One region of the Lentibacillus daqui genome, then DNA from elsewhere that is predicted to be linked to it. Evidence: riboswitches for the same ligand, from Rfam matches in the RefSeq annotation. Region 1 holds a riboswitch; each other region holds the start of a gene.
What was found. A riboswitch is a leader RNA that binds a small molecule or an ion and turns the genes downstream of it on or off. The one in region 1 is predicted to bind S-adenosylmethionine.
Positions count from the first base shown of each region.

Region 1 (3,190 bases):
CCGTTGATGCGGTACAGTTAATTGAGGACACAAGCAGGGAAACAGCCAAAGAATTGTTCCATTTAAATGATTACCTGGATGTGCTAATCCCTCGCGGCGGTAAGAATTTAATTGATACCGTTGTACGTGAATCCACTGTACCAGTCATCGAAACTGGTGCTGGTAACTGTCATATTTATATTGACGAAGCAGCTGACCCTAAGATGGCTGAAGCGATTGTCTTAAATGCCAAGCTACAACGCCCATCCGTTTGTAACGCGATTGAATCACTAATCATTCATGAAAAGTGGCTGAAGCAAAACGGTGTAAGCCTGTTAGAAAAGCTGGCTGAAAATGGTGTGGAGATCCATGGGGATGAAGCGGTATGTGCAGCCTTTTCCCAAGCAAAACCGGCAACTGAAGAAGACTGGTATACGGAATATCTTGGCCTTTGTATCAGTGTGAACCAGGTTGACTCATGTACAGCAGCGATTGAGCATATTAATCATTATGGCACGAAACATTCGGAGGCGATCATTACGGAAGATAACGAGCATGCCAAGCAATTTTTACAGCTGGTTGATGCAGCTGCTGTTTATCATAATGCCTCGACCAGATTTACCGATGGTGCTGAATTTGGCTATGGAGCGGAGATCGGTATTAGCACACAAAAGCTGCATGCGCGTGGACCAATGGGATTGCGTGCATTGACATCAAGTAAATTTTATATTTATGGGAATGGACAGGTGCGAAAATAAAATAACTACCATTACCACGCATATTAAATGATGAAATAGGGTCAGCCCGTCCTCACCAATCGGGGAGGGGCTGACCTTTCACATTTTTCAGTTTTCGTTAAGCTTTTAACCGATAATCCAAATTATGCTTCTTCAATGTCTCATCATTCCCAAATAAAAAGTGTTTTTCCATATTAGGGGAGTACTTGGAATTAACGGTTTCCACGCCAGCTGCCTCCGCTACTGCCCGCAACATGGCAGGAGAAGCTCCACAGCATAAACCAATATAATTGATGCCGATGCTTTTTGCCTCTTTGGCCCATTCCGCCAGTTCATATCGATTATGATAGAGCGGGTCAAGTGCTGTTGGGAAAGTTGTTTCTAATGGTAAGTGGCAACTGCACCCACCATCTGGCAAGTTAAAGAAGGTCGGATGTTCATCAGTCGTCCGGTATGGGATTGGTAGTCCTCCAACATATCCATCAACGTTATGACGGATGTTGGCAAGGTATGGCTGCATCGTATTTGGTCCACGGAAACAATTCATCCCAACGACGAGTGCACCTTTTTCGGAAAGAAGTTTGCAGGCCTCTTCCACCGTGTAGCCATCCCGCAAGATATTTTCGCCCATTAATCCAAAGGTGATAACAGCCGGTAAGCCCTGTTTAGTGATTTCTTCCAATGCAATCAGTGCTTCCTCGTAATAATAAAATGTTTCACCATTAATGAAGTCAACTCCTTCTTGTTTGCACCAAGTTACCATTTCCGCAAACATGCTGCGGACTAGTTCCTTTGACTCGGGATTTTTCGGGTCAAAGATATTCGTGTTGGAAATATTTCCGGCGACAAGCGCCTCTTCAACCGGATGTTCCTTGGCGACCTCTTTTGCCAGACGGATAGCACTCCGGTTTAATGGCTCCAACAAATCTTCTTTACCTATAATGCGCATTTTCTCACGGTGGGCATTATATGTAAAAGCCAGTACCACATCTGATCCCGCATTCATAAAATCGCGGTAAGCTTGTTTTAATGCCTCTGGATTATCCAGTGCGACTTCTGGAACGAACGAGCCCGCCTGCAGATATCCCCTGCGCTCCAGTTCAAATAAATATCCTTCCCCGGCAATAACCGTACCTTCTTTTAACCGTTGTTCCAAACTACGCTTCGTCATTTTGTTTTCCTCCCTGTATACTTGGATTTTAAATTATATGGTAGCAAAAAGCCTCTTCTTACTGTCGATAAGAAGAGGCTTGGCACCGTGTGTTTAAGCATTTCTTATCTTCAAGCATTACGCTTCTGGAATTAGCACAGTACATACGCCTGTTGCTGAGGTTTCCCAGGGCCAGTCCCTCCACCTCTCTGGATAAGAATAAATTCAAATATTTATTCAATTATTAATACATACTATACGGGCAACTTAATCAAATGTCAAGCGAAAATGGGACACGAGGACAGGTTCGACGCCCACCATAAATTGGAAAACCGCCTATTCGTCGATAAAATCGCAAAAACCGCTGATAAATGTAGTTGAATTGTTGATAAACGATAAAAAAATCGCCGATAAACATTTGCTCTCCCTTTGGCTTGGACAGAAGAACGCCCCTATTCCTAATTAAATCAAGTCCATGCTCAGGTAACGTTCACCGCTGTCAGGCGCCATGGATAGTACTTTTTTTCCATTGCCTAATCGTTTGGCAACTTCAATGGCTGCATACACCGCAGCAGATCCGGACAGACCGATAAAAATCCCTTCCTGTTGCGGTAATTGACGGTACATGTTAACGGCATCTTCGTCCTCGATTTGCATAATTTCGTCATAGATGTCGGTGTTTAAGATATTCGGCACAAATCCGGGGCTTGTGCCAACCAGTTTATGTTTGCCTGGTTTGCCACCCGACAGGACAGGGGATCCCTTAGGTTCTGCAACAGTGATTGTCAGCCCGGGAATTTTTTCTTTCAAAACTTCCCCGGTACCGGTAATTGTTCCACCGGTTCCTGCTGTACAAACAAATGCATCGAGTTTGCCATTCATTTGTTCGTAAATTTCCAGCGCTGTAGTTGTCCGGTGAATATCGGCGTTTGCTTCATTTTCAAATTGCTGTGGAATAAAGCTTCCCGGAATTTCCTTTTGTAGTTCCAGAGCCTTTTTAATGCAACCGGGCATCTTTTCTTCGCTAGGGGTGAGGACTACCTCGGCTCCGTACGCTTTCAAGATATTTTTTCGCTCTGCGGTACTGTTATCCGGCATAACCATAATGGCCTTATATCCTTTTGCCGCGGCATTCATGGCCAGGCCGATTCCCGTGTTGCCACTGGTTGGTTCAATAATGGTTGCTCCAGGCTTCAGGGTACCTTTATCCTCCGCAACTTTAATCATATTATACGCTGCCCGGTCCTTAACGCTTTTACTTGGGTTAAACTGTTCCAATTTCACGTAGACATCTGCTGCATCCTCAGGAACAATTTTATTTAAT
Region 1 covers NZ_CP114176.1:2,652,435-2,655,624, reverse strand. Annotated here, with positions in the region: gene O2S85_RS13445 (glutamate-5-semialdehyde dehydrogenase) at 1-737, shown strand, start outside; gene O2S85_RS13440 (homocysteine S-methyltransferase family protein) at 835-1,887, opposite strand; SAM riboswitch class I at 1,989-2,086, opposite strand; gene cysK (cysteine synthase A) at 2,329-3,190, opposite strand, start outside.

Region 2 (3,190 bases), 920 kb from region 1:
TACTTTTGCAACCATTGCCAGGTCAATCAACTTCATGGTTGGATTAATCGGCGTTTCCACATAAATACAGGCCGTTTCCGGTTTGATACATTTTCGCAACTCATCAGCGGAATTCATGTTGGAAAGGCTATGGGTTATCGCGTATTTTTCCTCCATCATGCTTAACAGGTCAAATGTACACCCATACAGCCCGGATGAACAGACAATATGATCATTAGCCTTGGTTAATGCAATCAAAACTGCCGATACAGCAGCCATCCCGGAGCCAAATGCCAGCCCCCGCTCCCCATGTTCTAACGCGGCCATTCGTTCTTCCAATGCCGTTACAGTCGGATTGCCAATTCGTGAATAAATATAGCCCTCCTCATCCCCGGAGAATCGGCGTTCCCCTTGTTCAGCAGTTGCAAATGTAAAAGTTGATGTTTGAAATAATGGTGGTGTTAAACTTCCCAACATATCTTTTGCATCATAACCATCATGTATGACAGATGTTTCCAAATGTTTAAATCGCTTAGCCATATTCCTCTCCCCTTTATGCGCTTTCTTTCTTTACATCCATGATATCGGAAAATACCAATATTCGAAAGTGTTTTCTGAATTATTGACACACTTTTTTCGCTAAACTGAATCCCCTCCTTGTTAAGATTTTAGAGGAGCTGCAAGCAGGACGGGAGGGGCTCGCCTAGTCGGGAGAGAATGCACCGAGGACGGGACAGAGACTCGCGAAGTCGGTAGAGTACGCTCCGGGACGGGAGAGGGACCCGCTAAGTCGGGACAAAGACTCGGGACAAAGACAGCAAAGCGATTTCGCTAATGAGCCATGATAATTCCCAAAATAACAGTTGACAGATGACACTACTCAGGTTTATACTTTTTATTAAATTAAATTTTTCAAAACCTTTTTATATCTCTTATCAAGAGCGGTGGAGGGATTAGGCCCTGCGAAACCCGGCAACCATCAGGCTAAAAAGCAGTCATGAAAGGTGCTACATCCTACAGGTCCTTGTCGATCTGGAAGATAAGAGGAGGAACGTTCTTATCCGCCCTCTTCTTAAGGAAGGGCGTTTTTTCGTATCCCCCCACGTCAATTACAACGCTCGATCAAAGTCATTGCTATACTGTGATACAAGCAATCCTTACAGAATTAAAGCATTGGCTGAAATAATCAGTCACCCAACTACCTTAGGAGGAATCATTGATGTCAAACTTTCATTCGCACGATTTAGAAACATTGTTGCTTCATGCAGGGCAGGAACCAGATCCAACAACAGGATCTCGCAGTGTTCCGATCTACCAGACGACTTCCTACGTATTTAACGATACGGAACATGCGCAAAACTTATTTGCATTAGCTGAACCAGGCAATATCTACACACGACTTGGCAATCCAACGTGTGCTGTTTTTGAAGAACGAGTCGCCCAGTTGGAAGATGGATCAGCAGCAGTTGCCACCTCATCCGGCATGGCAGCAATTACATTAGCTATTCTGAATCTGGCTGGTGCCGGTGACGAAATTATTGCCGACAGCAACTTGTACGGCGGAACCTATAATTTGTTTTCCACCACTTTGCCCCGTTATGGAATTAAGGTGAAATTTGTTGACGGGACAGACCTTGATGCCATTCGTTCCGCGATAACAACAAAAACGAAAGCAATTTATGGAGAAATTATTACCAATCCGAGTCTGAATGTGCTTGATGTGGAGGAAATTGCCAGCATCGCCCACGAACATCATATCCCGTTAATTGTGGACAACACGTTTGCTACCCCGTATTGCGCAAAGCCCTTAACATGGGGAGCCGACATTGTGATCCATTCTGCTACCAAATGGATCGGTGGCCACGGAAATTCCATTGGTGGTGTTGTTGTCGATGGTGGACGATTTAATTGGGACAACGAAAAATTCCCCGGGTTTACCGAACCGGATGAGAGCTATCACGGCCTCCGCTATGCAGACTTGGCACCGGCTGCCTTCGCAACAAAATTACGGGCGCAATTACTGAGGGATATCGGAGCATGCCTAAGTCCCATTAATGCCTTTTTGCTATTGCAAGGACTGGAAACCTTACATTTGCGTGTCGAACGTCATAATCAAAATGCGCTAGAAGTCGCCGCATACCTCAAGGCGCATCCAGCTGTGGAATGGGTCAACTATCCTGGATTGGAAAACCACCCTTCCCATTCATTGGCTCAAAAATATTTGCAACACGGTTTTGGTTCCATCATCACGTTCGGTATTCAAGGTGGCAGGCAAGCAGGAAGGAAATTGATTGACAATATTTCGATCTGGTCACATGTCGCGAATGTCGGGGATGCGAAATCACTGATTATTCATCCTGCATCCACAACCCATCAGCAATTAAGTGCGGAAGACTTGGAAAAAAGCGGTGTATCCGAAGAACTTGTCCGCCTTGCTATCGGGGTCGAAAATGTGGATGATATTTTAATTGATTTGGATCAGGCTATTGCCAAAGCTACCGATACAAAGCCAACTATCCAATCTTCCGGGAATGATGCCATTAAATGGCTGCTTTCATCCCCTTTTTCCCGTGAAGCTGGTGCGATAAGACAAAAAGTAATCGCAGTAATTGGCCAAGATCATAGCAAACAGGAATTACAGCAATTACAACAGTATGGATTCCAAATCGTCGAAGTAAATGAACAGACCCAAGCGCCGGATACAATTGATGCAGCTTGGTTGAAAAAAGGACCTGTCCCCGCCAGCACGCTGGAACAGTTTATTAATGCACAAGGAAAGATCCTGTGGATAGAACAACCGGATGAAACCGATCCAACACTGGAACATGCAAAAGCTTGCGGAATTACGGTTATCACCGGATTAAACCCCAATGAAACATTTATACGTTTGCGCAACAACACATCCGAACAACTGACTGTTGAGGTATAACAATTTTTTAAGGTTTTGGAGGCTGACCCTATATGGGTACGGCCTTCTTTTTTTACATCATTTTCGCGACAAAACATGTATGCTATAATCATAATCACAACTTGCAAGAAATAATGGCTTCTGTGTGTGTTCCACTAGATATGGATGATTTTAGCAGGAGTCCCCCTGTCTTATTATTACAATTTTATAACATGCCAAATCAATGATAAAAACATGATATACTAGCCAAGATAAACGGGTAAACATATACTATTATGCACCCTTTTCGCATTTGTTCTGATT
Region 2 covers NZ_CP114176.1:3,573,624-3,576,813, forward strand. Annotated here, with positions in the region: gene megL (methionine gamma-lyase) at 1-519, opposite strand, end outside; SAM riboswitch class I at 909-1,025, shown strand; gene O2S85_RS17820 (O-acetylhomoserine aminocarboxypropyltransferase/cysteine synthase family protein) at 1,199-2,908, shown strand.
Region 2: linked by a shared signal. The riboswitch ahead of O2S85_RS17820 (O-acetylhomoserine aminocarboxypropyltransferase/cysteine synthase family protein) and the one ahead of O2S85_RS13440 (homocysteine S-methyltransferase family protein) in region 1 are both predicted to bind S-adenosylmethionine.

Region 3 (3,190 bases), 930 kb from region 1:
CAGTCATATCGGAAACAAAAGCATGGTAAATTTCCTTTAATTTAATTTCAACCGTATACGCATCAATCGCTTTTACTCGCTTAATATATTTACCAGTAATCTTCCCGACAGAGGATACTTTTTCCCAACGTTCAATGGAGGCAACAACGTCATCAGCTGTCACGGTGGCGCCATTATGAAATTTCACCCCTTTACGCAACTGAATAGTATAGGTCTTTTCGTCATCACTAAGCTTATAGTCCTTTGCAATCATTGGTTTTGCACCAAAATCCTGATCTAAGGCAAATAGAGTTTCAAACATATTCCAAGCGATGTCTCTTGTGGCAGTCGCAGAAATATACATCCAGTCAAGGGAATCCGGCTCAGATCCGATCGCCACATTCAGCTCTCCTCCCTTAACCGGGGTACCGTCTGTTTCTTTATCTGCATTCTGACTGTTACTATCCTTTGAACAGCCAATTAAACCAATAATGACTAATGAGATTATTAAACGTAATATGATTTGCAATGATTTGTAAACCTTCATCACACTCCCCCATGTTCATCGCTCATATTTAAAACAAATAATAAGAAACAATTTTCGTAAATGCCTTTTCAATATTCAACAACGCCCGCTCATCGATATCAAAATTCGGGTGATGATGTGGGAAATGTGTGCTTTCATCATCATTTCGTGAACCAACCCGGAAGTATGTACCTGGTTTTTCTAATAGAAAGTAGGAGAAATCTTCAGCACCCATGCCTGTTTCAAGATCAACAACCGAACTCTCTAAAAAAGTTTCACTTAATAGCTTTTTGACTGTTTCCGTTTCTGTTTGATGGTTATACAATGCTGGATAACCAAATAAATAATCTATTTTCGCTGTTGCCTGAAAACCGGCTGCAATGCCGTTTACAATTGAATAAATCTGCTCGCTCACTTGCGTTCTTACTTTTTCATCAAATGTACGTACCGTTCCTTCCAATCGTGCAGTTTCAGGGATAACGTTAAATGCATTTCCCGCCTGAAACACACCAAGCGTGACGACCGCCGATTTTAATGGATCGACTCTCCGGCTGACGATTTTTTGCAAGGCATTGACAATATCACTGCCAATAACAATCGGATCATTGGATTGATGTGGCCTTGCTCCATGGCCTCCAGTTCCTTCAATTGTAATTTCAAATTTGTCGACTGCAGCTGCTTTATATCCTGCCCCTACACCAATTTTCCCCAATGGAATGTCAGATGCAAGATGTGCAGCGAATACGTAGTCTACGCCATCTAGTACATTTTCTTCTATCATATATTTTGCTCCCCCGGGAGGCAGCTCTTCAGCAGGTTGGAAAATGAAGATGATCGTACCATTTATATACCGGCGATACTTGCTGAGGGTTTTAGCTGTTCCCAATAAAGCAGCGGTATGACCATCATGACCGCATGCATGCATGACACCAGGGTTTAATGATTTATATGGTACATCCTTTTGATCTTCAATCGGCAAGGCATCGAAATCTGCGCGCAATGCAATTGTTTTTCCGGGTTGATTTCCTTCCAAAATGCCGATGAGTCCATTACCACCAATGTTTGTCCTTACCTTCAGTCCGAATCCGATCAGTTTTTCTTCAATAAATTTAGCAGTGTTTTCTTCTTGAAATGAAAGTTCCGGGTGTTGGTGCATATACCTTCTCCAACCGATAATTTCCTCCAAATTCTGATCCAGCTCTGAATAAATCGATTCAAGAATATTGTTTTGCTCCTTAATGTTCATGCTCCTTCTCCCCCTTTTTTTATGATTAAATAGCTAAAAAATCCTCTTCCTTTAAGACAAGAAGAGGGTAAACCACATTTAATCACATATGGCTCCTTCTTATCTTCTGAACACATACACGTTCACAGGAATTAGCACAGTACTGCCACAGTCTGTTGCCAGGTATCACAGGGCCAGTCCCTCCACCTTTCTTGATAAGAATCTTTAATTGTTGATTGATTTTAATGTTAACAATACTGGTAGGGATTGTCAACATAAAATACGCAGCCCACATACATTTTATGCTTGATCCCCACAAAAAAGCCCACACCATACATAATGATGTGAGCACTTATCTCTTGTAATCATCCAGAAAATCCTTTTGAAAACTTGTATGTGGTTGTTCATCCTTTTCAAGATTCGTCAACTTCCTAAATGGGTTTTTGCCGTATTTTGTGGTTAATTCATCAATTGCCTTATTGAGCTTTTCCTTTTCCGCTTCCTGCTCATACGTGAATAAATCCAGTTGGTAGGCGATATTTTGTTTCTCATCCACATCCTGAACCGTTATACCAAGCAAACGGATTGGCTCCAAATTCCAGTGTTTTTGAAATAATTCATTGGCAGCTTGAAGAATATCCTCTTTTGTCTCAATATATGTTTGCAGTTTTTTGCTTCTGGTAATTGTTTTGCGGTCATGATAGCGAATCATGATTTGAACACTGCTTCCTGCTGCCTGTTTTCGTCTCATCCTGCGTTCCACATTTTCAGCAAGCTGGTGCATCAGTTTACGGATTTCTGTTTCATCGGTCGTATCTTCAGGTAATGTTTGTGAACTGCCAATGCTTTTAAACTCATTAACAGCATCTGGATCAACCGGTCTTGGATCCACGCCATTAGCCCGGTTTTGTAATCGTTCTCCATTAATTCCCAAAACCTGTTTAAGCTGGTATACATCATGACGGGCCAAATCACCAATGGTTATGACATCAATCGCGTTTAATTTACGGGCTGTTTTTTCCCCAACGCCATACATTTCACCAACTGGAAGTGGCCATAACTTCTGAGGAAGATCACGCTTACGAAGAATGGTAATCCCCATTGGCTTTTTCATATCGGAGGCCATTTTTGCCAAAAATTTATTTGGCGCAATGCCAATGCTGCAAGGTAAATCCAGCTCGTTTTTGATTTGTTTCTGCAATTTTTCGGCAATCGTAATCGGATCGCCAAGCTGTTCGCATTCCGTAATATCCATATAACCTTCGTCAATGGAGACCGGTTGTACGAACGGGGTGATTGCAGCAAGCATTTTAAACATTTCCGTTGAAGCGGTTCGATATCGATCAAAATTAGGTCTCATGACAATCAAATTGGGACATAGTTTGCGTGCCTGCCACAATGTCATCGTTGTTTTAACCCCTTTTTCCCTGGCCTCGTAACTGCTGGTTACCACAATTCCT
Region 3 covers NZ_CP114176.1:1,720,302-1,723,491, reverse strand. Annotated here, with positions in the region: gene O2S85_RS08695 (ABC transporter substrate-binding protein) at 1-526, opposite strand, end outside; gene O2S85_RS08690 (M20 metallopeptidase family protein) at 555-1,751, opposite strand; SAM riboswitch class I at 1,848-1,952, opposite strand; gene O2S85_RS08685 (DNA polymerase IV) at 2,083-3,190, opposite strand, start outside.
Region 3: linked by a shared signal. The riboswitch ahead of O2S85_RS08690 (M20 metallopeptidase family protein) and the one ahead of O2S85_RS13440 (homocysteine S-methyltransferase family protein) in region 1 are both predicted to bind S-adenosylmethionine.